One region of the Rhizobium sp. T1470 genome, then DNA from elsewhere that is predicted to be linked to it. Evidence: riboswitches for the same ligand, from Rfam matches in the RefSeq annotation. Region 1 holds a riboswitch; each other region holds the start of a gene.
What was found. Region 1 has a riboswitch for cobalamin ahead of bluB (5,6-dimethylbenzimidazole synthase). Riboswitches for the same ligand answer to the same signal wherever they lie in the genome.
Positions count from the first base shown of each region.

Region 2: linked by a shared signal. The riboswitch ahead of nrdH (glutaredoxin-like protein NrdH) and the one ahead of bluB (5,6-dimethylbenzimidazole synthase) in region 1 are both predicted to bind cobalamin.
Region 3: linked by a shared signal. The riboswitch ahead of cobU (bifunctional adenosylcobinamide kinase/adenosylcobinamide-phosphate guanylyltransferase) and the one ahead of bluB (5,6-dimethylbenzimidazole synthase) in region 1 are both predicted to bind cobalamin.

Region 1 is NZ_CP148091.1:2,520,033-2,523,700, forward strand. Features, by position in the region: gene WGT02_RS12725 (NADP-dependent malic enzyme) at 1-203, shown strand, start outside; gene WGT02_RS12730 (DUF2865 domain-containing protein) at 335-1,420, shown strand; gene bluB (5,6-dimethylbenzimidazole synthase) at 1,427-2,116, opposite strand; cobalamin riboswitch at 2,157-2,339, opposite strand; gene WGT02_RS12740 (TolB family protein) at 2,365-3,198, opposite strand; gene WGT02_RS12745 (LTA synthase family protein) at 3,404-3,668, shown strand, end outside.
Region 2 is NZ_CP148091.1:4,023,329-4,026,996, reverse strand. Features, by position in the region: gene WGT02_RS20185 (TlpA disulfide reductase family protein) at 1-346, shown strand, start outside; gene WGT02_RS20180 (hypothetical protein) at 599-1,129, shown strand; partial or broken gene WGT02_RS20175 (3-hydroxyacyl-CoA dehydrogenase family protein) at 1,191-1,355, opposite strand; partial or broken gene WGT02_RS20170 (TlpA family protein disulfide reductase) at 1,341-1,458, shown strand; cobalamin riboswitch at 1,619-1,844, shown strand; gene nrdH (glutaredoxin-like protein NrdH) at 2,099-2,320, shown strand; gene nrdI (class Ib ribonucleoside-diphosphate reductase assembly flavoprotein NrdI) at 2,332-2,727, shown strand; partial or broken gene nrdE (class 1b ribonucleoside-diphosphate reductase subunit alpha) at 2,787-3,668, shown strand, end outside.
Region 3 is NZ_CP148091.1:2,655,015-2,658,682, reverse strand. Features, by position in the region: gene WGT02_RS13430 (chloride channel protein) at 1-1,152, opposite strand, end outside; cobalamin riboswitch at 1,400-1,797, shown strand; gene cobU (bifunctional adenosylcobinamide kinase/adenosylcobinamide-phosphate guanylyltransferase) at 1,923-2,447, shown strand; gene cobW (cobalamin biosynthesis protein CobW) at 2,453-3,502, shown strand; gene cobN (cobaltochelatase subunit CobN) at 3,512-3,668, shown strand, end outside.

The DNA of each region.
Region 1 (3,668 bases):
AAGCCAACCTGCTGGTCTTCCCGAACCTCGATGCGGCCAACATCACATTGGGCGTTGTAAAGTCGATGATCGATGGACTGCATGTCGGGCCGATCCTGCTTGGCGCGGCACTGCCGGCGCACATCCTGGCGCCTTCCGTGACCTCCCGCGGCGTGGTCAACATGGCCGCCCTCGCCGTCGTCGAGGCTTCACAGCCAGCATGATTTGCGGCAGATTGAAAAAAATGCGTTAAGGTTCCGACCGCAGCTTGTTGCGACAAGCGGGCTAGCAATGAAGGCGCGGCAGGACGCCGCGCCTGATGACCCTGGTATTTGCTCACCGATGGGACGATGCCTTGAAGCGCTGGATTTTGTCACTCACAGCCGCCCTTGCTCTGACCGGGCCGACCCATGCCCAGATGCCGGCGATCTGTGGCGACCTGCGCGGCCGCCTCGCCGACCTGCCGCAGATCATCGGCAGCACGCCCGAAGTGCGCAAATACGCCAGCGCCATAGCCGAACAAAACCTTGAACTTCGCAAACTCCGGAGCGATCTGCGCCAAAACGGCTGCACGAGCGGCAGCATGGTCGTGATCGGCGATGATGACGGCTACTGTGGCGAACTCGAGCGCGCCGAAGCCAAGATGGTCGACAACATCCGTTATCTGCAGCAGCGTCGCGACGAACTGCGCGGCCAGAGTGAGGATGTCCGCATGAGGAACGAGCTTCTTGCAGCGCTCGACGACAACGACTGCAACGAGGCGCAGTGGCCCGCTGACACCGGCCAAGGATATGCGCCGCCACCCAGCATCGAAGATCAGGCGTTGCGGAACGACACATTCATTCCCTTGGGTGGCGATCCAAGCCAGCGCCGTTATGGTCTCCCGGGCCTGTCGCCGCTCTCTCATCTGAACACCGTATGCGTGCGAAGCTGTGACGGCGGCTTCTTTCCGTTGAGCTCGAACGCAACATCCCAAGACTTTGCCCGCGATGCCGACACCTGCTCGAAGATGTGTCCCGGCATCGAAACCGAGCTCTTCTATCATGACGTCTCCAGCACCGAGACATCGCAGATGATCTCCGCGACGACAGGCGCTCCTTACACCGCCATGCCGAATGCTTTCGCTTACAAGAACCGCAAGCCCGGCGAAAAATCGTCCTGCAGTTGCGATCTTAACGCTTACTACGCGCGGATGCGAAAAAACCAATCGATCAGCGAACCGCCACAACAGGGATCGATCACAACGATCGAAACCAAGAAGCCTGAGATGGAGAGCCATGCCGTCGCACCGGCCGCGCCTCAGCCTCAGGTGCCGGACAGGCCCTATGATCCGGCAGGAAGCAAGGTGCGCCAGATCGGCCCGCAGTTCCTTGCCGGCGACCAAGGTACGATCGACCTCAAGAACCCGGCAAAGCCAGGCCCCCAGCCGCAGCAACAGTAGGCCGCATCATTCCGCTGAATTGCCCCAAAGATCCATGAAGACAAGCTCCTCGAGCGGCAGGCGCTGGCGCCATCCTTTGACCGCCAGCTCCGGCTGTTGATAGAGTTGATCGACGTAGCCGACACAGAGCCAGGCAACGATCTCGACCCGCTCTGGAACGCCGAGAATCCTTTTGATATCGGACTCGTGAAAGATGCTCACCCAGCCGACCCCCACGCCTTCGGCGCGGGCTGCGAGCCACAGATTTTGCACGGCGCAGACCGTGGAGTAGGAATCCATTCGTGGGTTGTGCGTTCGGCCGAGAACGACATCGCCGCAGCGATTGGGATCACAGGTGACGCAAATGCTGAGCGGTGCGGCTCGGATGCCCTCCAGCTTCAGCGACCGGTAGAGCTGCTGTCGCTCCCCCTGAAACATCTCGCCGGCCTCGCGGTTGGCGTAATCGAACGCCTGCCAGACCGCCTCCTTCACCTGCTGATCGCGCACCAGAATGAAATTCCAAGGCTGCATGAACCCGACGGACGGCGCGTGATGCGCAGCCGACAAAAGCCTGATGATGACGTCATCCGGTATGGGGTCCGGGAGAAATTCCGAACGTACGTCACGACGCGTCGATATCGCCCTGTATACGGCGTCACGTTCCTCGGCCGAAAAGGCTGCGGCTCCCGACAGGGAGCCTGAATTGTCTGGTCGCATCGTCAATCCCCAACAACACAACCGCCCCGCCGTCCACGCGGGTCAGTCTATGATGTCGGGCCGGTCTTCTGACTTGGCGTCATCCGGCTGCCGCGCCTTCCCGATACTGGACCAGTGGCTTGTTGCGGCAGTCGTCAGCCTTACAGCGTTGGGCACGTTTCGGTCTTTCACCGAATTCCCGATTCTCCCGCCTGAGACGGGCACCCGACGGAGGGTCTATGCCGCGAAAAATCTGTCGATGCAATCCTTCATGCTGAGATCGGGTAGTACCGCACATAGGCGAACTCATCGCCTGACGGCGACCAATTCGGCACGTTGATCGTTCCCTGCCCACCAAAGAGTTTGAAGAGCGTCGTCAGGTTGCCGCCATCCATATCCATCAGCCGCAGACAAACATCGAGATCGCGAGGGTGGTCGAAGACGTCGGGGTCGTAGGAGAGGATCAGGACCTTATCGTTGTTGGGCGACGGATGAGCAAACCAATTGCCGTAGTTGTCGCTGGTGATCTGTTCGAGGCCGGTCCCATCCGGATGAATGCGCCAGATCTGCATGAGGCCCGTGCGGCTGGAATTGAAGTAGATCCACTGGCCGTCGGCCGAATAATCTGGCCCGTCGTTGCGCCCCTCGCCGCGTGTCAACCGCTTCTCGTCGCCGCCGTCTACCGAAATCGTGTAGATGTCGAATAGGTCGTCGCGGATGCCGCAATAGGCGAGATCCTTCCCGTCGGGCGACCAGCCGTGCCAATAGGACGGCTGATTTTGCGTCACCAGACGCGGCGCGCCGCCTTCTGCCGGAAGTACATAGATCGTCGATTTCCCGAACTCGGTCTTGTCGGAAATGACGATCTGACGGCCGTCAGGCGAGATGCCGTGATCGTTGTTGCAGGCCGTGGCAAATCCGGTATCGACTTTCTCGACCTTGCCCGAACCGTCAAGCACCAGGCGGTAGAGAAGCCCGTCACCGTTCAGCAGAAGATAGCCTCCATCCGGCGAAAAGTTTGGCGCTTCCACCAGTTGCGTGGTTTGCCAGACAACGCGCGCCTGGCCTGTTTTGATGTTGTAGATCTCGATGGAACTTCTCAATCTGAATCCTCCTGACATCGAACTCGTCAGACCTACGACGGCTCGCCGCTCGGCACAAGCAAGTGAACCGAAGCGGGCATCCGCGGACGGCGCCGGCGGCGCTTTATCCACCGATCACAAATGTGGGAAACATAACGGTTCATCTAGCGTTCATGACGAAGATGTGACAGTTCGATGAAGCTTTTATGACGTTGGAGTTTCTTAGTTGATCGCGTTGGGAATGAGGTCCGCAGCGGCAGCGCGTTTCGCGTCGCTTTCCACTGGTGTCAGGGGAAGCGCCCAATCGCCAGCTTTACGCGCTGCGCTCGGAATTTGCCTTTCGGCCCTGATTGCTCTCTTCGCCACTGTAGCGGTCGAAATAATCGCCCGCGATGGGTTCGCCGATGTGCGCGAATTCCTGACATCGCCGGTACGCCCCGGCATGACAACGGTCGTGATGTTGACCGTCCTGATGCTCTCGCTGGACGCTG
Region 2 (3,668 bases), 1.5 Mb from region 1:
CTGGGCGACGTGGTGCGTGCCCTGCCGCGAGGAAATGCCGGCCCTGAACGCGCTGGAGAAGGAGTTGGGCAGCGACAGGTTCCAGGTCGTTCCCGTCAACATCGATACCGGCGACGATGAAAAACCGAAGGCTTTCCTGAGCGAGATCGGCGTTGATGCGCTCAAGCTCTATCGCGACAACACGATCGAGGTGTTCAACAGCCTGAAGAAGCAGGGCCTGGCGTTCGGCCTGCCCGTCACGCTGCTGATCGACGACAAGGGCTGCTTGATCTCTGCCATGAACGGGCCGGCGGCCTGGGATAGCGAAGATGCCAAGGCGCTGATCAAGGGTGCCGTGGGGTCGTGAGCGTCGACAACTTAGAATACTCCCTCGAAAGACGCCACACGACCACCGATATTGAAGGCCCATTGCGGACCTTGCCGTGCGTCGCTAGATTGTGAACGAGACGAAGTCGCGTGCTTGGCGCATAAGTCGAACCCCGACTGAAGGAGACGGCGTCTCCCAAGCTTTTCAAGCTTTAGCTCGCTTCGCTCAGGGGGCAGGCGAGCCCTATCGAACGCAAGTCAGTTTACTGGTGCGACAGAGTAGGAGGCGTAGATGGCAATTTCGCGCAAGCAGGCAGAGCGTTTGCTAACGGCGGACGAATGGCAACTCGTTCAAAAAACCCACCATCCGGCGATGCAGGGCCTGCCGGATGCTGATCTCTCGGACCTCGCCAAGCGAATACGTGAAAGGCGCGATCGTGCGCAAAGCGAGGCGAATAGACAGCGCAGGGAAATGAGAGGCAAGGCGCAACCCAAAGGGGCGGCGCCAGCGCGCAAGGATACGGGCACGAGAGCCAAACTCGAAGTTCTGGCAATGGGCGTGCGTAGTGTAAATGCCGAACAGGCTCGTCGGCGTAGAATGCTCGCTAAAGTTCAGATGGTCGAGAACATGCGAGCCGTGTTGGCGCGAAAGAAAGAAGCGAAAAGCGAGAAAGACGCGTCATTTAACGCACGCCAGGCTCATGCAGGCATGCACTCGATCGAACGTTCAAAGCGCAAAAATCTCATCCGTCCTATGGAGCGAGGTAGATTGCGGAAGGCTGGCGCTGTTTCACAGGCAAAGCGCGACGCCCGTGGCGTATAGGCGTTGATGGTTTTTGCCAGGTCACTTCATCAGCTTATCGATCTGGTGTGAGCGGCCAACCTCAAATAGCAGGAATGGAACCCGACATCTCGTGGATCCGCGATATCAATTGGCGTCTCGGGACCGGCGGTTCGCCGCGATAGTCGTAGAAGCCACGGCCGGACTTGCGGCCGAGCCAGCCGGCCTCGACATATTTCACCAGCAGCCGGCAGGGGCGGTCCTTGGCCTGTCCGTCACGCTGCTGATCGATGACAAGGGCGATCTCCGCCATGAACGGCCCCGCGGCCTGGGACAGCGAGGACGCAGCTGATCAGGGCGCGGTCGGGTCGCAAGAGGCGTCGCGACGCGGTGCAGATCGAATACTCTGCTTCGCTCCAATTTTCTTTCGAGGTCGATCCGTCCGACACCCCCTCCGGAGTGGCATTGCGATTTCCCAGACTTTCACCGGCTGGTGTGAACATAGCCATTGACGGGAAATTAACCTCATATACTATATGTAGTGTTCGAGGTTCTTCAGATTCGCAAGGATCGGAAGCTAAGACGGGAATAAGGTGCGCGACGTCCATGACGGGCCGAGCAATGCCGGAGCTGCCCCCGCAACTGTAAGCGGCGAGTGTTCGTTCGACAAAGCCACTGAAGTCTTTGATTTCGGGAAGGCGAGAATGAGCGCTATGACCTGCAAGCCAGGAGACCTGCCTCGATCAGCAACGTCCACGGGCGGGGTGTCCGGATGGAGAGCGTTGGATTGTGCACGATGCCGCGATCTTCGCTTCCGCTAATGCCCCGCATGAGTCACTTCGGGGTGAAGTCTTATGTCCTTGAGTTTCGATTTGCATCTACGCGAGTGACGGGCATTTAGCGCGCCCGGCAATCGGCAATAGCTGTCTTCATTTTCGAGTTCCTGTCGCACGGACATCGGCGGATGTCCGAACGATCCTTTATGCCTTCCTGATACACGAGGATATATTGATGAGCATTACTGTTTACAGCAAGCCCGCCTGCGTCCAGTGCACCGCGACCACCCGCGCACTCGACCGCCAGGGCATCGATTACACCGTGATCGACGTTTCCACCGATTCTGCGGCCTACGAACTGGTGCAAGGCCTCGGCTATCGCCAGGTGCCCGTGGTCGTCGCCGGTGAGCAGCATTGGGCCGGGTTCCGCCCCGATAAGATCAGCGCGCTGGTGTGACGGAAAGGACGATGGGCGAGATCGTCTATTTTTCCAGTCGGTCGGAAAACACTCATCGCTTCGTAACAAAGCTGGGTTTGCCGGCCCAACGCATCCCGATCGGCGGCGACGCTAACCTTGCGGTTAGCAGTCCTTTCGTCCTGATCGTCCCCACCTATTGCGGCGAATGCGGCAAGGGGGCCGTGCCCAAAGAGGTGATCCGCTTCCTCAACGACGCGGAAAACCGTTCAAACATCCGCGGGGTCATCGCCGCGGGCAACAGCAACTTCGGAGCGACCTTCGGGATCGCCGGCGACATCATCTCTGCCAAGTGCCAGGTGCCGTACCTCTACAGGTTCGAGCTGCTGGGCACGGCGGCGGATGTCGACAACGTCAGACGCGGATTGGAACGATTTTGGACACGCTAACGCTCGATCGACCTCTGAAGGCATCAGAGGCCGCGCTCGACTACCACGCCCTCAATGCCATGCTGAACCTCTATGACGAGGACGGCAAAATCCAGCTCGACAAGGATCGGCTGGCGGCCAAGCAGTATTTCCTGCAGCATGTGAACCAGAACACCGTCTTCTTTCATAACCTCAGGGAAAAGCTCGATTACCTGGTGACCGAGGGTTATTACGAGCAGGACGTTCTCGACCAATATTCGTTCAACTTCGTGCGCGAACTCTTCGACCATGCCTATGCGAAAAAGTTCCGCTTCCCAACCTTCCTCGGGGCTTTCAAGTATTACACCAGCTATACGCTGAAGACCTTCGACGGAAAGCGCTATTTGGAGCGCTACGAGGACCGCATTTGCATGGTTGCCCTGACGCTGGCCTGCGGCAACGAAAACCTCGCCCGTGATATGGTCGATGAGATCATCGCCGGGCGGTTTCAGCCCGCGACGCCGACCTTCCTCAATGCCGGGAAGAAGCAACGCGGCGAACTCGTCTCCTGCTTTCTCTTGCGCGTCGAGGACAACGTGGAGTCGATCGCGCGAGGCATCAATTCGGCGCTTCAGTTGTCGAAGCGCGGCGGGGGTGTTGCACTTGCTCTGACGAACCTGCGGGAAGCAGGTGCTCCGATCAAGCAGATCGAGAATCAGTCTTCCGGCGTCATTCCTGTCATGAAGCTTTTGGAAGATTCATTCTCTTACGCCAACCAACTCGGCGCGCGCCAAGGGGCAGGGGCAGTCTACCTCCATGCGCACCATCCCGACATTATGCGCTTCCTCGACACCAAACGCGAAAATGCCGATGAGAAGGTCCGGATCAAGACGCTGTCGCTCGGTGTCGTCATTCCCGACATTACCTTCGAGCTCGCAAAGAACAACGAGGACATGTACCTCTTCTCGCCCTACGATGTGGAG
Region 3 (3,668 bases), 130 kb from region 1:
GCCGACGACCGCGTAGATAACGGGTGTCAGCGTCGCGTGGGCGAAATAGGGCGCGGAATAGGCAAATAGCTTGCCGAGCAGCGCCCCCATGAACAGCGACGCGAAGAAGAGGCCGCCTCTGAAACCCGAGCCGATCGAGATCGCGGAGGCCAAGGCCTTGAGGAGAAGCAGCCCAAGGAGGACCGGAATCGCGAGATCGCGCCCGAGATTGAGGTGCAGCGCTCCGTGTCCCGCTGACAGGATCTGCGGCGTGATAAGGGCGAGGAGACCGACGACGATGCCGCCAAGGGCAGGGCGCAGCGGTGTTGCGATGGAACTCCTGCGCGCCAGTTCCTCGATCGAGGCGACGCCCTGCATGATGAGAATACCGACGCCGGCGCAGACGGCACCGAGCAGCAGCGCCGGGACATAGTCGGCCGGCATGACGGAGCCGAATTCGCCGACATCGATGAGGAAATCACTGCCGGCCAGCAGCCGCGCAATCTGGGTCGCCACCAGCGCGGACACGACGACTGGTGTCAGCGAGACGATGGTGTATGTGCCGATGATGAGCTCGAAGGCATAGAACGCGCCGGTCAGTGGCGCATTAAAGGCCGCCGCAATCGCACCGGCCGCGCCGCATCCGACGAGAACGCGCAGGTCCGATCGGCGAAGCTGCAACTTCAGGCCAAGCTTCGAGGCCAGACCGGCTGCCAACTGCGTGTAGCCGGCTTCCAAACCAACGGAGGCACCGAAGCCGTTCGAAATGAGGTTCTGAACGGCAACGAGGATGCTGTCGGTCAGCGACAGGCGTCCGCCATGTAATGCGTTCGCCTCGATCGGGTCGACCATCGGCTTCTTACGGGTCTTGGCGAGGATGAACAGCAGAAGACCGAGCAGGATGCCGCCGCAAACCGGTGCCGTCAGCAGCAGGAACTTGTCGTCGATCTGGGAGGAGCTCAGCCTCTCGACGTCGCTGATTCCGAAGATCAGCCTGTGCATTGCGCGGGAAACGAGGCTCATGCCCGTCACCGCCAGGCCGGAGATCACCCCGACGATCGCGCCGGCGATGACCATCCCCATTTCGCTGCGCCGTAACAGAGCGCGCATCCGCCCGATATCGAGAAGCGTATGAAACGGACCGAAACGGCGGATATTGATTTTTAGGAGCATGACAGGAAAACTAGGCAGGTGTAGGCGCGATCAAGTGCAGAAAGGGACGGGCAAATCAGTGGCGCAACCCGCTTGCGATGCAATTGCGGCAAAAGACCGGCGCCGGCAACAATTATTTGTGACGTAAGCCACTGATAAAAGACGATAAATTTGGTAGAGAAGGTCGTCTTGGTCGCGGTTTCAGGCATGCAATGTCATATTGCGAGACGACGGCTTACGATTGACTTCGCCAGGGGCCTTGCCTAACGATGACTCCATAACGGATGGTTCCGGACCGGTTGAATCGGTGCGGATGAAAAGGGAATGTGAAGCGGTGGACCCAATCCGGGCGCCGTCATCATAGCCGACCCCGCGACTGTAGAGCGGTCAGGGTTTTCCGTCCGGCGTTGGTTCCTCGTGGTTGACAGTCTGCAATAGTGCAGGCGGGCGGCGCGGAAGCGGCGACGGAAAAGTCACTGGCAGTGCGTCATGATCAACCGGGGCTGGACGCCTCTCAAGTCTACGAATCGTCCGCCTTTTCATGAAATGCAGCCGGGAAGACGAGGAAAATCCGCTGGCACGATCAGGGGCGACCGGTTTCCGGTCTGCCCCGATCGCGGCCAAAACCCGCGAGCCAGGAGACCTGCCAATCGTGCCGGGCAAAAAGCCCATCCCTGGGCGATGCCCGCTGCCAGCACGGAGGTTGTCATGGCTGAAAGTAAGATTTTAAGGCTGCGTGCAGCCGTTCCGGTTCCGTGCGGAAGGCGTCCGCAGATGGGACAGTATTTTCCATGAGCCTGATATCATCTGGCACGACCTTCGTTCTCGGCGGTGCGCGCTCGGGAAAATCGCGCTTTGCCGAGCAACTGGTCGTTTCGGGCGGCCTGGAGCGCCACTATGTGGCGACCGGCCGGGCTTGGGATGAGGAAATGCGCTCCCGGATCGACACGCACAAAGCCGACCGCGGCGATCTCTGGCACACCCATGAAGAGCCGCTCGATCTTGTCGGATGCCTGCGGGCAATCGATGGCGAAGGACGGGCGATCCTGGTGGATTGCCTGACGCTTTGGGTCACCAATCTGATGATGGAAGAGCGCGACATGGTGGCGGAGTTCGCCTCGCTTGCCGCCTACGTGCCTGCGGCACGCGCGCGCCTCGTCATCGTTTCCAACGAGGTCGGTCTCGGCATCGTTCCGGAAAACCGCATGGCGCGGGAGTTCCGGGATCATGCCGGCCGCCTGCATCAAATGATCGCGGCGGAAGCTGCGGACGTGTATTTTATCGCGGCAGGTCTGCCGCTGAAGATGAAGGGTTGAATTTCATGAACCAGCAGAAAATCCCGGCGACCGTGATCACCGGCTTTCTCGGCGCCGGCAAGACGACGATGATCCGCAATCTGCTTTCCAACACGAACGGCAAGAAAATCGCGCTGATTATCAACGAATTCGGCGATCTCGGCGTCGACGGCGAGGTGCTCAAGGGCTGCGGCGCCGAGAATTGCACCGAAGATGACATCATCGAGCTCACCAATGGCTGCATCTGCTGCACGGTTGCCGACGACTTCATTCCGACGATGACCAAGCTTCTGGAGCGCGAACAGCGCCCCGACCACATCGTCATCGAAACCTCCGGTCTCGCGCTGCCGCAGCCGCTCGTGGCGGCCTTCAATTGGCCTGACATTCGCACGCAGGTCACCGTCGACGGCGTTATCACCGTTGTCGATAGCGCTGCCGTGGCGGCCGGCCGTTTTGCCGACGATCACGGTGCCGTGGAAGCCCGTCGCGTGGAGGATGAATCGCTCGATCATGAAAGCCCGATCGAAGAACTTTTCGAAGATCAGCTCACCTGCGCCGATCTGATCGTGCTCAACAAGATCGATCTTCTTGACACGGCAGGCCTCGGTCGCGTGCGCGATGAGGTCGCGTCCCGTATCGCCCGCAAGCCCGTGATGATCGAGGCGCGCAACGGCGAGGTTCCGGCAAGCGTGTTGCTCGGGCTCGGGGTCGGTACCGAGGATGACGTGGCCAACCGCAAATCCCACCATGAGCTCGAGCACGAGGATGGTGTACCGCATGACCACGACGAGTTCGATAGCTTCGTCGTGGAACTCGGCCCTGTTGCCGATCCTGCCACGTTCGTGGATGCGCTGAAGGGCGTCATTGGCGAACATGACGTGCTGCGGCTGAAGGGCTTCGTCGATGTCCCCGGCAAGCCGATGCGCCTGCAGCTGCAGGCGGTCGGAAGCCGTGTGGACCATTATTTCGATCGCGCCTGGGCGCCCGGCGAAGCACGCGGCACCCGCCTGGTCGTGATCGGCCTGCACGACATGGACGAGGCGGCAGTTCGCACGGCAATCGAAGCGCTGGCATAAGGCAGACCAATGCATCTGCTCCTGGCACAACAGGGAACGATCAGCGACGGCGAGGAGGCGATCGATCTCGGTCAATCTCCCGGCGATGTCCTATTCCTGTCGGCCGCCGATACCGAGCTTGCCGCCATGGCGGCCGCGTATGATGGTGCGGCCGCCGGTTTTTCGC